DNA from 2 places in the Paenibacillus sp. 01T431 genome. Region 2 is predicted to be linked to the other one. Evidence: a T-box and tRNA genes for the amino acid it is inferred to sense, from the RefSeq annotation. Region 2 holds a T-box; the other holds one or more tRNA genes.
What was found. A T-box is a leader RNA that pairs with one kind of tRNA and senses whether it is charged. The one in region 2 lies ahead of leuS (leucine--tRNA ligase), so its partner is inferred to be a tRNA-Leu.
Positions count from the first base shown of each region.

Region 1 (8,192 bases), on a different contig from region 2:
GGGGTTTGGTGGGGGTTGGTTATTGGTGGAGTGTTTGGTTATTGGCAACGTGTATGGTTCTAGATAAAGCGTTTGGGGCAAACAAAATAACCCGCTGGGAGCTTCCAGACGGGTTATTTGATTGATATGTTTATTTATGTTTACACATATAATATTTTCGGCTCAACATTGGAATCTGCTGTTATGTAGTTCATGTTTAACCTTTAACCCTAACGGACATGTAATTCGCTATTTTGAGGATTTAAGCTCGTTACGTAAATCTAACGGACATAGGATACGTTAATAGCTCGAAAAGTAGCTAAATTAAGCATCCTGAAACTAAATAAGAGATCCTATGTCCGTTAGTTCTATAAAAGGACGGAATTTCGGCAAATAAGGTATCTCATGTCCGTTAATTCTACATAAGGTTGGAATCGCCGCTTATTAGGCATCTGGTTTCTGTATTGATGCATTTATTTATGTTTGCACAAATAATATTTTCCGCTCAACATAGGAGTCTGCTCTTGTGATGTTCATGTTCAGTACTAACGGACATGAAATCCGCTATTTCGAGAATTCAAGCTCATTACGTGGATCTAACGGACATAGGATGCGTTAATAGCTCGAAAAGTAGCCTAATCAAGCATTCTGAAGCTAAATAAGAGATCCTATGTCCGTTAGTTCTCTAAAAGGATGGAATTTCGGCAAATAAGGTATCTCATGTCCGTTACAGCTCTTACTTGGAAGTTTTAATTGTAGAGAACCCTCACAATTAGCTAAGAATACGTGCGCCTGTACCAATTCATCAAAACCCCACTTTATACCTTCAACTTCCGCTTTAGGTAAATGCCGCTAATATATGATAGTTCACTTTCTTAAGCATTTTAAATAAATTACTTTGCTGCATAAATAACGCTTCTAAGCCGTGCCATTCGAAATTTTTAATCATAACTTGATATTTCAAGAATAGATTTAAATGTTTTTATGTTCACTGTCTTTGAAACTTAGACTAATGCTTTGCGTAGAAATATTTGTAAATAAAGAAAGAATGAGGTCATTACGAATAAAAAAACAATCCCTATATGCCCCAACCATTCTTGTGGCTCTGTTTTTTCTTAGCATGTATGAAGCAGGGGACGAGCTACATTGGAAAACATTATAGAGAAGATTTTAGTTTTGGGCTCTGCAATTGGGGTCATATATTTAATTAATTGGCTTACCAAAAAATAAGCTTTAAGTTTATTAGAATTCAAACGTGGTCACTATCGAATCGATATATCGAAGTGTAACTATATTTCTCCAATTCACCTAATGCCAATAAAGGAGAATGATTTAATGAGGCGCAGAACTCGTAATAATAAGGTAGATACTTTTTTTTACAGATTGGAAGTATTTTTTGAAGTATGGATATACCTCCCTCGGCTAATTTTCCGACTATACAAATGGATATTTGATTAGCTTACATACACTTGTTTAGTACAGGGAGTCTCTAAGACGCTTCCGACTAGAATGAAATAAATGTTATGTAAGACCTGGTAAGGCGGTACTAAGCGATATGTCTTTCATGGTGAGAAGGTGTGAATTACTATCCTCCCCTCTATGGGCTAGAGCAGGTTTCTAAGCAAGCGAGAGCTCCCTAATACCCGTTTGTATGATCTATGGCATAAAACGGCGAAGCTACTGCGAGAGAGCGGTTCAGAACTCAAACAAATAGAAGAATGGTTGCTTCATTCATGCGAAGATCGGAACTACAGCAGATATTTATATGCATGATTCTGAAATAACCAGCAGAGAGGCTTCTGATCGGTTTGTGTATCTTAACCCTCAAACAGTTAATTAAAATTTCGCACCATCTTCTGCACCATATTAGGTGCAAGAGGCACTTTTATTGCAATATATAAAAACAAAAAAAGCCTTGCTGCGCAAGGCTTTCGGGTTTAAATAGTTGGAGCGGGTGATGGGAATCGAACCCACGCTATTAGCTTGGAAGGCTAAAGTTCTACCATTGAACTACACCCGCAAAGAAAAAAATTATGGTCGGGACGACACGATTTGAACATGCGACCCCCTGGTCCCAAACCAGGTGCTCTACCAAGCTGAGCTACGTCCCGAAGTGTAAATGAATTGCGTCTAATGTTGGGAAAATGGCGCGGCCTAAGAGATTCGAACTCCTGGCCTTTTGATTCGTAGTCAAACGCTCTATCCAGCTGAGCTAAGGCCGCACAATTTATGGAGCGGAAGACGGGAATCGAACCCGCGACCCTCGCCTTGGCAAGGCGATGCTCTACCGCTGAGCCACTTCCGCATGTATTTCTGTCGGCCGTTTGTTTCGTTTATCATCGCGGCGACAAGTAATAATATATCACCCCTGAAAACAAAAAGCAACTGTTTTTTAAAAAAAGTTTTAAATTATTTTAAATCCTTTAAAATACAATGTTCTAATTTGGCTGCAAAACCTTATATGGCGCGGAAATATGTGCTTTTAGATTTCATAAATCCAATCATAAAAATCAGCTTAAATGACGTTATATCTTATTACCCGGTTTAATCCTTCCGATTGTTTAGCTCTAATGGATTACATTTTATAAATAACAAATATAAACGGTTCACTTCCCACCCACTCGCTTCTAAGCTCAATATACTACACAGGGCTTATCTAAAAGAACAAAAAACCGCATTTCCAAAGGAAACGCGGTTTACGGCATTCATATTAGTTACTATGCTCCAGCAGCAGCCAATGGTCTCTCTGACTGTGCACGGTTAATCAATGCCACTTTATCAGCAGCAGGCTGGCCGGCTAGTGCATATGGCAAGCAAAGAGGAACGCCTGTACGCGGATCAGGCACGATATCTGCCTCAATGTTAAACACTTCGCGCATAATATCCGGTGTCATAACTTCTGCAGGCGTACCTTCGCCTACAACGACACCCGTTTTAATTGCGATCATATGATGAGCGTAACGTGTTGCGTGATTCAAATCATGAACGACCATGACTACTGTGCGATTATTAGCTGCGTTGAGCTTTTGAAGCAAGTGAAGTACCTCAAGCTGATGTGCCATATCCAGGAAAGTTGTAGGCTCGTCAAGGAATAAAATATCAGTTTCCTGTGCAAGAGACATTGCAATCCATGCACGTTGACGTTGTCCGCCCGATAGATGATCAACCGGACGATCGGCAAAATCAGTCATACCTGTCGCTTCAATTGCCCACTGCACGATACTGCGGTCATCCTTAGTCATCGATCCGAAGCCCTTCTGGTATGGAAAACGACCATAAGAGACAAGCTCAGCTACTGTGAGTCCGTCCGGAGCGGTTGGATTTTGCGGCAAAATTGCCAATTGCTTCGCTACTTCCTTCGTCGATTGCTTATGGATGGACTTCCCGTCCAGAAGTACACTGCCCTTCGAGGGATTCATAATACGGGCCATTGTTTTCAAAATCGTTGATTTACCAGAGCCGTTAGCTCCTACTAGCGCCGTGATTTTCCCTTGAGGTATAGCAATGTTTAAATTCTCAACGATTAGACGGTCATCATAAGCAATATCAAGACTAGAGGTCGTTAAACGAATCATTGAACATGCACGCTCCTTCCGCTGCCTGAGGCAGACACCTTATCATTTTATATTTATATTTCAATAAGTAACGAATATTGATAACGATTATCATTTATTTTCTAATGATAATGTTTCTCATAAAAAAAGTCAATGATAATATAAATAGCATTTATTCATATCGATAAAAATAGAGCCCCATTTAAATAGAAAAGCCGCCCAACAGGTTGGGACGGCTAGCTTTTATCATTTTACATACGTTACCACTTTAGCTTCGTGCCAAATACGAGACCATTGCTTATTAGCCTTCCAGGCGTGGTTATGAGTTTTCCTTGCGCGTACATACCAGAGGATGCTCCTCCGTCCAAATTCATCGCCTGTTCAGCGCCAAGCTGAATCATGATTTGACTCCACTGTTTTATCGTTGCTTTGGAGACAGTAGCTATGACAACAGTCCCGTCCTTTTTGACAAGAATGCCGCTTCTGCCAGCTGCATCGGTCAATATTTTGGAGCTGCTAAACCCTTCACCAGCTGGATTAACTGCCGGTTTCCCATCCTTCACTAGTCTTGGTCCTGCACCAATGGCGGTATGAACGCGAGACCATGCAATCGGACTTTTCGAGAGGTTGGTCATTTCGATCTTATAATCAACCTTCGTCCCCACCTTAAAGCGTGAGGCTAGCTTCTCCTCAGAACCTGTATAGACGAGAACATATCCGTCTGCTGGAATGCTGACATTCTCTTTTTTGCTTATTTTGGTCACGACACCCTTACTGACCGTTACTGAGGTGCCTTGTGCAAATCCAAGCTTAGCACCACGCTTTGGCGTGAACATAATGGCTGACGATGCGCCTGCTGCAGGTGTTCGATTAATAAAATACGCATACCAGTTGTTAGGCGACTTAAAAGAACCGTCTGTTCCACCTAAAATTTTGACGCGCAGCGTATCCATAACTACTTTGCCGTCCCATGTAAAACCAATCGCTGTCCCTGTATTTCCTATATGCTCCACATTGCCGTCTACAATTACCGTTCCATATGGCTCCGGAATGCCGCCATAAGCCTCAAAATAGGTTCCGTTAATCGCTGCGTCTGCACGGTAATCTTTAGCAATCGATTGAAGCGACTGAACGACGCCTATCTTACGGCTTGCCAGGCCTGCCGTAACCGGCATTCCCTTTGGAATGGTAACGGTTTGAACCGTAAACGACTGGCCTGCGGCAGCAACCTTCTTGGATTCATGCTTCACCTTTAGGTTCAAGGTAGAGGCTGTAACCTGAATAGGAAGCTTCAGCTGGCCTTTGTAGCCGCTAGCTGTAACATCGACATAAAGGTTAGCTGATCCAGCTGTAACCGGGGTTACCACGCTTTTCTCATTGATGCGAACGATCGCTGGATTGTCGGAGCGATAGCTGACAGCGACTGGATCGGACAGCTTCAGCTTGTCCGTGAGCAGGAGCCGTGTATCCAGCGGCAGCTTAACCGCCGCCGCTGCTGCATAGGTGATCGCAACGGTGCGAACTGGCCCCGCTGCGATTAATGTACTAGCGGACGCATATACGAAGCGTCCGCTGCCCTGCGGCGCCACACCGCTCGCGGGAACCGCGGTGTGACCGCCGTAGGTGTACAAGATCGACCCGGCAGAGCCGTCGATCGCGTACACAGCGCCGGAACGGCCGCCGGCCAGCACCGTGCCGGCGCCAAGATCCGGCGCCAGCGCCGCGGGGCCAAAGCCTCCCGCCCCGCTGGCGCTAATGCGCCATAGTTCCGCCCCGTCTGCGAGGCGGAACGCAGCTATGCCGTTGCCGCTGCGTTCCGCGGCAACGACTGTACCTTTGTCTCCGGGCACAAGCGCCGGAGACGTCCAACCGCCTGCGGGCGCTGCTGCAAGCTCGCGAGTGAAGCGGACTTTGCCGTCCTCTTCATACGCAGCGATAGCGTTGCCCGCAAGCAGCATCACGCCGCCGCTCACATCGCCTGCGATCAGCTTCGCAACAAGCAGCGTCTGCTCAAGCGACGCTTCCCATACAACTGCATTGCCGCGCACGGCATACAACACGCCATTGCTGCCCAGTACATAGACGCCGCGCTTACCTGCCGCCAGTTCCTTAACCGATACACCCTCTGGCAGCAGAGCAGCCTGCTGCTCTCCCACACTGCTCAGCGATAAAACAGCATGCTGATATGCAAAATAAGGAGTACCTTCCCCATCCGTCACCATGCCAGATGGCTCTAATTGTTCCTTTTTCCCTTTAAAATAATAAATACCTTTCTGACCGCCATTGCCGCCTTCATCATATTGATAAAGCCTAGCACCAGTTCCTGCAGTAAATATTTGTCCTTTTCCATTTACGGCTGGGGCGGATAGTTTCGAATATGTGTTTATTCTTTTTAATTCTTTTCCGCCATTATCTAATAAGGATAACCATCCATTATTCGTTACTACCAGCAGCTTTCCGCTCGGCATAACAATCGGAGGATATAGAGTACCTTCTGCTTTGTATCGCCAGTACTCGATTTCTGCTTTGCTGGCAGCAGAACCCTTCGCATTAGAAGCAACCGTTTTTGTCTCATTCGTCGATTCTGCCGCAGAAACGGAGGAACCCCTATAAGCTCCCTTACCACCTAATGATTCACTTCCTGTGTAGCTCACATTCAACACTATAATAAGCAGAATAGCTACTACTCTAACAAGCCATTTTTTCATCTTTTGCTGCATATGACTGATCTCCTTCTCCTTCTTATGTGTAGATTCCAGTTAGTCCCAATGAACTATATCGACAGGTTTATTCTAAAAATGAAGGGATTATATGGATAATAGAGCCCTCAAATTCTATTCAGGAATAGGTTGGCATCCTGTAACTCCCTATGTTACGATCACAAAAACATGTCTACAAATCTAGCAATGGGATTACTATTTCTTTATATAAAACACTAATTCCATTTACTATTTATCCTCAAAACAATTAACCTTGTACATTTTTAACCCCATACGATTGAGCAGGATCACCTTACTGTAGAGGTAGATCGTGTTTTGAACAAGCTATCCTAAGCAAACATAAAAGGAGGATTATAACCAATATGCAAACCACTAGATGCAAGCTGGACACATTACAACAATCAGATTTCAAAAACATGCAAAGGATATATTCGAGTCATGAGGTTAGAAAATACTTAGGCGGAGCTGTACCAGAGGAATATCATCTAAATAAGTTTCTAGATGCTTTAGAGCGCTCATCAACGAAGGAGTCATACATTTGGACGGTTAGACTAAAAGAAAACAATGATTTTATTGGGGTTGTTTCCTTAGATAATCACATAGACGGAAGGCTTAAGGAAATTAGCTATGAATTTCTTCCGCAAAGCTGGGGTAGCGGCTACGCAGCCGAGGTAGTCGGTCAATTATTAATGTACGCACTTCATGAATTAAAGCTTGGCAAAGTAATAGCTGAGACACAAACAGCAAATACTGCTTCCTGCAGGCTCCTTGAGAAGGTAGGCATGCGATTAGAGCATAAGCTGCAAAGATATGGTGCTGAACAAGCGCTATACAGCTTCAATGATCATTCCGGGCTATTCGATTAATAGATGTGGATGATAAGCGTGGTTATAAAATCAAGCATGATGGATGATTACTACATAATTATTAAACACATATATAAACAGCAAAAAACCCTTGTTCGCCAAGGGTTTCTTCATGGTATGGTGCGCGTAGAGGGACTTGAACCCCCACGGTCGCCCGCTAGATCCTAAGTCTAGTGCGTCTGCCAATTCCGCCATACGCGCATATGTGATTCTTTGAAGCTTAACCATGTTTTGCAGGGCTTCCACCTACATTACTCTGTTGACATACAGAGTGCTTCCCTATGAAGGGTGTTAAATATGGTGCGCGTAGAGGGACTTGAACCCCCACGGTCGCCCGCTAGATCCTAAGTCTAGTGCGTCTGCCAATTCCGCCATACGCGCGCATGTGAGATAAAAAAATGGTGAGTCATGTAGGATTCGAACCTACGACACCCTGATTAAAAGTCAGGTGCTCTACCAACTGAGCTAATGACTCATAGTATAAGTGGCTGGGGATTCAGGGATCGAACCTGAGAATGACGGAGTCAAAGTCCGTTGCCTTACCGCTTGGCTAATCCCCAATAGCGATATGGTGGACGCTGACGGGATCGAACCGCCGACCCTCTGCTTGTAAGGCAGATGCTCTCCCAGCTGAGCTAAGCGTCCAAGGATAAAGGCGCCATTTGTAAAAATAATTTGGTGACCCGTAGGGGACTCGAACCCCTGTTACCTCCGTGAAAGGGAGGTGTCTTAACCACTTGACCAACGGGCCATGCTAAAATTGATGCTTGTCCTTACAGTTGAAAGTTTTCTGGAGCTCTCAACCGGATTCGAACCGGTGACCTCATCCTTACCATGGATGCACTCTACCTACTGAGCTATGAGAGCATAATGGCTCCCCGAACAGGACTCGAACCTGTGACAACTCGATTAACAGTCGAGTGCTCTACCAACTGAGCTATCAGGGAACATTGTATTTTGAGTTGAATGTTATTAAAGCATCAACTTCAAAATAGGCACGGTTGAATATCAAGGCGTATTGCGCCTTGAAAACTGGATACGAAAGATTAGGCTTGCTGAAGCCTTTATGCTGT
Region 1 is NZ_JBFTPT010000030.1:150-8,341, reverse strand. Features, by position in the region: tRNA gene AC1DM9_RS32305 (tRNA-Gly) at 1,926-1,999, opposite strand; tRNA gene AC1DM9_RS32300 (tRNA-Pro) at 2,014-2,090, opposite strand; tRNA gene AC1DM9_RS32295 (tRNA-Arg) at 2,125-2,201, opposite strand; tRNA gene AC1DM9_RS32290 (tRNA-Gly) at 2,210-2,284, opposite strand; gene AC1DM9_RS32285 (ABC transporter ATP-binding protein) at 2,697-3,554, opposite strand; gene AC1DM9_RS32280 (phosphodiester glycosidase family protein) at 3,794-6,253, opposite strand; gene AC1DM9_RS32275 (GNAT family N-acetyltransferase) at 6,616-7,119, shown strand; tRNA gene AC1DM9_RS32270 (tRNA-Leu) at 7,238-7,320, opposite strand; tRNA gene AC1DM9_RS32265 (tRNA-Leu) at 7,418-7,500, opposite strand; tRNA gene AC1DM9_RS32260 (tRNA-Lys) at 7,519-7,594, opposite strand; tRNA gene AC1DM9_RS32255 (tRNA-Gln) at 7,605-7,679, opposite strand; tRNA gene AC1DM9_RS32250 (tRNA-Val) at 7,689-7,764, opposite strand; tRNA gene AC1DM9_RS32245 (tRNA-Glu) at 7,796-7,870, opposite strand; tRNA gene AC1DM9_RS32240 (tRNA-Thr) at 7,911-7,986, opposite strand; tRNA gene AC1DM9_RS32235 (tRNA-Asn) at 7,991-8,066, opposite strand.
Region 1: it encodes a tRNA-Leu, which carries the amino acid that the T-box ahead of leuS (leucine--tRNA ligase) is inferred to sense. The anticodon was not compared.

Region 2 (8,192 bases):
GAAGCCTGCTCATTGAAGCTTTGATCGCATCTGGTGCATTATCACCAAAACAAATTGCCGTCAGCAACCGCACCTTTGCAAAAGCGCAAGCCTTGGCCAACCGTTATTCCGGCATGAGAGCCGAATATACGAATGCTGCGGCTGCCTGCGGCTGCGATATTGTTTTTTTGTGCGTAAAGCCTTTGGAGTTTAAAAAAGTGGTCGATGATTTGAAGGCAACTATTCGACCAAATCAGATTGTCGTATCTATAACGAGTCCTGTCCTTATCTCTCATCTCGAAGGGGAACTCGATTGCAAGGTAGCTAAGGTTATTCCGAGCATTACAAATTATGTATGGAGCGGAGCATCGCTTTGTATTTATGGGGAAACGATTGATGAGAATGATATGGCTCATCTGGAGGACTTATTATCCCATATTAGTCAGCCGCTGCGAATAGATGAGAATTACACACGCATCGTATCCGACATTTCAAGCTGCGGACCAGCTTTTATGTCTTTCCTGCTTGAGCAATTTGTGGATGCTGCGGTTGCAGAAACAGGTATAAGCCGTGATGAAGCGCTGCGTGTTGCAAGCGCCATGCTGCTCGGAACCGGCTTGCTGCTGACCGAAGGCGGCCTTACACCAGCAGAGGTGCAAGAGAGAGTTGCCGTCCCTGGCGGCATTACAGCCAAAGCGCTAAACCTGCTGCGCCGCGAGACAGAAGGAGTATTCAATCAACTCATCCGTACGACACATGCAAAGTTCGATGAAGATGTGGTCAAGGTTTCGACCGCCTTTATAGGCGAAGAGGTGAACGGTCAATAGCTGTTCTTCAGCTAATGCCCGCTCACCTCTTCTGTTTGTCTTAATTGGCAACGATATTGACTAGCTTGCCTTTTACCGCAATGACTTTACGGATTGTTTTGCCGGCAATCAGCTCTTGCACCTTCTCAAGTTCTTTCGCTATGCTTTCCATCTCAGCAACGTCCATATCAGCTGCAATGGAGATGCGATCTGCGATTTTACCATTTACTTGTACGACGATCTCAACCTCTTGATCGACCGTCCAAGCTTCTTCGAACGTCGGGAACGCTGCATACGTAAGCGAATCCGTGCGTCCCAGCTTCTCCCATAGCTCTTCCGCGATATGCGGCGCAATTGGAGAAATCAATTGAACGAATTGCTCCATTGCTGCTTGCGGAAGCACATCTGTTTTGTAGGCTTCGTTTACAAAAATCATGAGCTGGCTGATTACGGTGTTGAAGCGAAGTCCCTCATAATCATCCGTAATTTTTTTGATTGAACGATGCCATGTGCGCTTGAATGCATCACTTGTTTCGCCATTGCCGATTTTGGCATTCAAGCTGCCATCCTCGTTCACGAACAAACGCCATACACGGTTAAGGAAACGATATGTTCCTTCCACACCATTGGTATTCCAAGGTTTCGTTGCTTCAAGCGGACCCATAAACATTTCGTACATACGTAGCGTATCTGCGCCAAACTCGTTTACGATATCATCTGGATTGATAACATTTCCACGCGATTTGGACATTTTTTCGTTATTGTTTCCAAGGATCATGCCTTGGTTGACAAGCTTATGGAACGGCTCCTTTGTATCTACAACGCCGATATCATAAAGCACCTTGTGCCAGAAACGAGCGTAAAGCAGATGCAGTACAGCATGCTCAGCGCCACCGATGTAAAGGTCAACCGGTAGCCATTGCTTTTGCTTCTCTGGCGAACAAAGCTGTTTGTCGTTTTTAGGATCGATGAAGCGCAGGTAGTACCAGCAGCTGCCAGCCCATTGCGGCATCGTGTTCGTTTCACGGCGAGCCTTCATGCCCGTTTCAGGATCGATCGTGTTCACCCATTCCGTAACGCTGGCAAGCGGTGATTCCCCAGTTCCTGAAGGAGTGATAGCATCAACATCAGGCAGCAGAAGCGGAAGCTGATCCTCAGGAACAGTCTTCATCGTACCATCCTCCAAGTGAAGGATCGGAATCGGCTCACCCCAGTAGCGCTGGCGGCTGAACAACCAATCGCGCAGGCGGTAAGTGATTTTCCCTTTTCCTTTGCCCGACGCATCCAGATGCTCTATCATTTTCGCAATCGCTTCTTCATTCGTCAAACCGTTCAAGAAATCGGAATTGACATGAATGCCGTCGCCTGCATAAGCTTCTTTCGTAACATCTCCGCCTTGCACAACCTCAACGATTGGCAAATCAAATTGCTTAGCAAATTCCCAGTCGCGAGCGTCATGACCTGGAACAGCCATAATAGCACCCGTTCCATAACCAGCAAGAACATAATCTGCGATCCAGATTTGTGTTTTCACGCCATTAACGGGATTAATGGCATAAGCTCCTGTGAACACGCCTGACTTGTCTTTCGCCAAATCAGTACGCTCCAAATCACTCTTGCGCGATGCTGCCAGTTGATAAGCTTCAACTGCTTCTTTTTGCTCTGCCGTTACGATTTTTGCAACAAGCTCATGCTCAGGAGCGAGTACGCAATAAGTCGCGCCAAACAATGTATCTGGACGAGTCGTAAATACGACCAATGCGGAATCATGACCGTCAATCTCAAAGGTAACCTCAGCTCCTTTGGATTTTCCAATCCAGTTGCGCTGCATATCCTTAATGCTTTCTGTCCAGTCCAGTTCTTCCAAATCATCCAACAAACGATCTGCGTATTCTGTAATTCTCAAAATCCACTGACGCATAGGCTTGCGAACAACGGGATGATTGCCCCGCTCGCTTAGGCCGTTAATAACCTCTTCATTGGCAAGCACCGTTCCAAGAGCCTCACACCAGTTAACTGATACTTCAGCAACATAAGCGAGTCCTCTGTTGTACAATTGGATAAAAATCCATTGCGTCCATTTATAATATTCAGGATCGGTTGTACTAATCTCGCGATCCCAATCGTATGAGAAGCCAAGTGATTTTATTTGTCTGCGGAAATTATCGATGTTTACAAACGTAATATCGCGCGGATGCTTTCCTGTATCAAGCGCATGCTGCTCAGCAGGCAATCCGAACGCGTCCCAGCCCATTGGATGAAGGACATTATAACCTTTCATTCTTTTGTAGCGAGACACGATATCCGTCGCTGTATAACCTTCTGGATGTCCTACATGCAAGCCAGCTCCAGATGGATATGGAAACATATCTAATGCGTAAAACTTTGGTTTTTCAGCATCCTCTGTCGTTTGAAACGTTTTGTTTTTATCCCAAAATTGCTGCCATTTCGGCTCCACAACAAGCGGGTTATAGCCGTGAAATTGCTGTTCTTGACTCATGTGCTCATATCCTCTCTCAAATAAATGCTGAATGCATAATTGTACAAAAAAACATAAAACCTCTCGCCCCTAGCGAATTATCGCTAGGGACGAGAGGTTGTTCTCCCGTGGTACCACCCTAGTTAGCGAAAGACATGCTTTGCCGATCGCTCACTTGTCGCCCTTATCGCGGGCCAAACGGTGATTTTCGCGTAAGCGATGTTTCGTAAACATCGCTTTCGTTAATCGCACAGCTCCAAGGCGAGCTTCATTTCGCTGCAGGTCCGGCTTCCACCATACATCACCGGCTCTCTAGGCCTGACAAACGAAATTACTGTTCCTCTTCAACGCTCCATATGCATAAAATCGTTAGTTTCGATTATAAAGATCACACGGTTCGGTGTCAAGAGAACGAACTTGAACTTCAAGCGTATACTAATCAATTTGCACAACACATTTATTTTTCTTGTGCTCCTGATATGGTTTTATTCGCTCCAGCTCCGAAGCCTATATATCCAAAAATAACGGCAACGGCTACTAGCATAACTAATGAAACAGTCCAATTATTCGTCAAATCATGAATGAGTCCAAACAACAGCGGTCCGGCAGCGGCAAGCAGATAACCAAGTGACTGCGCCATCCCCGACAACTGAGCCGACTGCCTTGTGCTGCTTGTCCGCAGTACAAAAAACATAACTGCGAGACTAAAGCCGGAACCACCGGCAATTCCGAGTAAAATCATACAAATCGGAATAAGATCCACATTCCCGCTAAGAAGACCTAGGTATCCTAGGAGCAGCAAGATCGTTGTAAGAATCACAAGCAGCCTTTGGCTTGCCTGCTTTCCCGCAATGACAGGGATAATAAATGTCGCGGGCAAGCTGACAAATTGCAGCAGTGACAGCATCCATCCCGCATCAACGTGACTCATGCCGCGGTCAGACAAAATTTCAGGCAGCCATGATATGTTGACATAGAAACAAAATGATTGAAGACCCATAAATAATGCTACTTTCCAAGCTAAGCCTGAGCGCAGCAGACCACCGTTCTTCTCGCCATTCGTTGCTGCTTTGTTGTTGTCCTTCTTCGTAAACGAACGAAGTTGCGGCACCCAAGCAATCGTGGCAATTAGAGCGAGCAGTGCCCAGCAGGCCAGCATCCCTTGCCAGCCAAAGGAAATCTTCTCTGTAATGGGAATGCTGAATCCTGAAGCTAAAGCAGCGCCTAAATTCATCACGACCGAATATAAACCAGTCATTAAACCGACGGTGGCAGGAAAATCTCTTTTTATCATGCTCGGAAGCAGTACGTTTGCAACTGCAATCGCCATGCCAAGCAAGATCGTTCCAACAAATAAAGCGGCTATCGCCGGAAGGGATCGAATTACAATCGCGCCAGTCAGCACGACCATTGCAATAAATAATGTGTTTTCCATACTTATGCGCTGAGCAATTCGTGGCGCAAGCGGAGAAATAAGTGCAAATGCTAGCAGCGGCAATGTCGTCAGCAGCCCAGTGAGCGCACTGGAAATGCCGAACGAACGCTGAATTTCAGATACGATTGGTCCAACCGCTGTTAATGGCGCTCGCAAATTAGCGGCTATTAGCAAAATGCCAAGAAGCAGCAGCCATGAGCTTGTTATTGCAATTGGCGCAGAAGATGTAGATGCTGATGATAAATTTGAATTGCTGATTTTCACGAAATAATCCTTCTTTCTCATGCTGATCAATCTAAGTTGTTTAGTTTCCCATATAAGCGCCTTAAACATTCAACAAGTCGCCTTATACGATTATTACAAATAACAAATAGCAGCTTTTATTTTTTTACTCGATACCAATATTCGTATTGCGGGACATACCCGATTTTATCGTACAGCCGATTAGCTGCTGCGTTATCTTTTACGACGAGCAGATAACCTTCAGTCGCTCCATGTCCCTTGCCCCATTGTAGAAGATGCAGCACTAGCTGCTCGCCAAAACCTCTATTTCGATAGTTAGGATCGGTCACAATATCATAAATACCAATCCAACCATCCTCAATCACCGCATAGCCGCATGCTACCGGTATTCCATTGTCGTGCAAGATTGCGCAGCATTTATCCAGCGGTGACTGTTCTAACATTTTACGTGTAGTTGACCGCTGTTCATCCGTTAAACGACTAAAAACCGCAACCGCATCCAGCCAGTTCTCCGAAACTTCCTGTTCGAGCCAAATTTCAGCAGCCTTCGGGGATAGAGCGTCAGAGAGATGTATTGTCTTTACAATCGTCCGGTCGATAAGCTCATAACCGCGAGTCGCCAGTTCATCATCAAGCGAGGTTGGCTGGACAAAGGGTGTTATTTTAAAAACAGAGCGTATTCCCTTGTTTTCATACAGTTCCTCGCAGGAGCTGATTTTTGCATCAAGCTGAAGCGTGCTGCCGTATACAGGATTAATCGAATTGGAACGTTTCGTATAACCTTCTGCAAAACGAAGCAGCCAGCCGTCGTAGACAACCGTTTGCAAAGCTGGCCAGCCATTCAAGCTCATTTCCTCTATGCGAAAATGCAACAGTCGTTTAATCTGCTCCATATGATGCTGATCATGCCATATAAAATCTTTTATATACTGACTCACTTCAAAGGCATGGCCGTCCGCATCTACATATTCAGCTTTGTACTGCTCATCTGCTAACTGTGCTATCGTGTCAATAATCCGCTCACGTATGCTTGCAGCTTCATGAACGAGCTCAGCGATCGAAGTTGACTTGCTGTATATTTTTGCTTGTTCGTTAAACTCATTATAATCCAAATGTTTAACCGTAAGCGGCAGGCCAGCTCGCACCTTTAAGATTGCTTCTTCATAAAAATAAATATCCCAACGTAAAATATGGGCTGTGACGTCTCGAACCGACCACTTTCCTGCGGCAATGCTCTGATTCCAAATACGTTCGTCGTAACGCGCCAAATCGGTTACAAACGTTATCCATTCTTTGAAGGTGTCCAGCAGCTGCAATTTCTCGGTAACCATATGCAAATTCCACTCCCCTTAAACTGGCATAATCATCCAAGCTTCCATTTATCATAAAGGATGATTCATTAAGGAGAAAGATTTTTTTCCATTTTTGAAATAAAAAAAGCCGCCTCATGAGCAGCTAATTGCGATTCTGATCCTCATAACATATCAAATCGTTCAAGCTGTTCCAGCTGATTTTCTCGCTTCAATATTTCACGCTGCATCGGTCCAAGCAAATCAAAATGCGGATACTCTGAACGCGCATGAATATAGCGAGGATTAAGTCCGTTATCGAGGCACCAGCGCGAGAGCTTCTCCATATCGGAGCAGCCTACCTTCGTTACTGTCTTCATGTCTGGAAACCTCGAATCCAGCCAGTAGTGCGTCAGAAATGCAATTTCTCCGCGGGCAACGGCTTCCTTCCATCGCTGCAACTCTTTTCTTTTTATGCCAAAGGCCACAGCACATCGCTCCTTTAACGTTGAACATTCCTTCCTGACTAGATATGGACTCTTTAAGTAAGGATGTTCTTGACTCTCCCTACTTGCCCATCAGCCAGTCTCACTTTAATGCCATGAGGGTGCTTAGGCGAATTCGTCAAAATATCTTTCACGACACCTCGTGTCAGCTTGCCAGTCCGTTGATCCTGCTTCAAAACAATGTCTACCGATAGGCCCGCTTTGATCGCGGAACGCTCTGTTCCATTCATATTTACCATTCCTCTGCTGCTCTAATGTCGGCTTTTAGCATAGCATAAGCAAAGTAAAGATGCACATTATAAGGACAGCTGTTATACTTAACATCAAAAGATGTAAACGAAATGAGGAAATGTATTAATGTCTAACGCATTTAACGCTTTGGGTATAATTCCCAAGCTAAGCGAATTGCTTCACCATGATGGAATTATCGAGCCGACTCCGGTTCAAAAGCAAGCGATTCCACTTCTGCTCAACGGGCAGGATGTTATTGCACAAGCTCAGACGGGCACAGGCAAAACGATTGCGTTTGCTTTGCCTATTTTGCAACGTATTAATATAGAGAAAGAACAAGTCCAAGCTCTCATATTAACTCCAACTAGGGAACTTGCGATTCAAATTACGAGCGAGCTCAAAAAACTTGTTCCCGCTGTTGGCGTAAGCGTGCTTGCTGCCTATGGCGGCCAAGACGTTGATGCTCAGATTCGCAAGCTGCAGCGCTCGCCCCATATCGTAGTTGCAACACCTGGTCGTCTAATCGATCATATGAAACGTGAAACCGTCAGCCTAGGCAAGCTGCAAATGCTTGTTCTCGATGAAGCTGATCAAATGCTTCACATGGGCTTCCTGCCAGATGTAGAAAGCATTATTTCACAAACGCCGAAAGCTCGTCAAACGATGTTGTTCTCAGCTACAATGCCTGATGCTATTCGCAAGCTGGCTGCTGATTACATGAAGACGCCTGTCGATATTCGGGTACGCAGTACTAACGTCACACTCGACAGCATTACACAAATCGTCTATGAAACAACGGATAGAAGCAAGCAGCAAACTCTCGTGCATTTGCTAGAGCGTCATCAGCCCTATTTGGCCGTTATTTTTTGCCGGACTAAAGTTCGCGCGAAAAAATTAAACAAGGAACTCCAAGAGATCGGCATCGAATCGGATGAGCTGCACGGCGATCTTACGCAAGCGAAGCGTGAGCAAGTAATGAAGCGCTTCAGAGATGCAAGACTGCAGGTGCTCGTAGCGACTGACGTTGCTGCTCGCGGACTCGATGTTGAAGGGGTTACCCATGTTTACAACTACGACGTTCCACAAGACGGCGAGCTGTATATTCACCGTATTGGCAGAACAGGTCGCGCTGGGCAAGATGGCGCAGCCATTACACTCGCAACTCCTTATGACAAAAACCATTTGATTCTTATTGAACAAAGCATAAATGCTAAGCTTGCACGC
Region 2 is NZ_JBFTPT010000003.1:272,039-280,230, reverse strand. Features, by position in the region: gene comER (late competence protein ComER) at 1-806, shown strand, start outside; gene leuS (leucine--tRNA ligase) at 847-3,285, opposite strand; T-box leader at 3,368-3,621, opposite strand; gene AC1DM9_RS06355 (CynX/NimT family MFS transporter) at 3,722-4,984, opposite strand; gene AC1DM9_RS06350 (GNAT family N-acetyltransferase) at 5,080-6,273, opposite strand; gene AC1DM9_RS06345 (hypothetical protein) at 6,417-6,719, opposite strand; gene AC1DM9_RS06340 (YwbE family protein) at 6,773-6,967, opposite strand; gene AC1DM9_RS06335 (DEAD/DEAH box helicase) at 7,095-8,192, shown strand, end outside.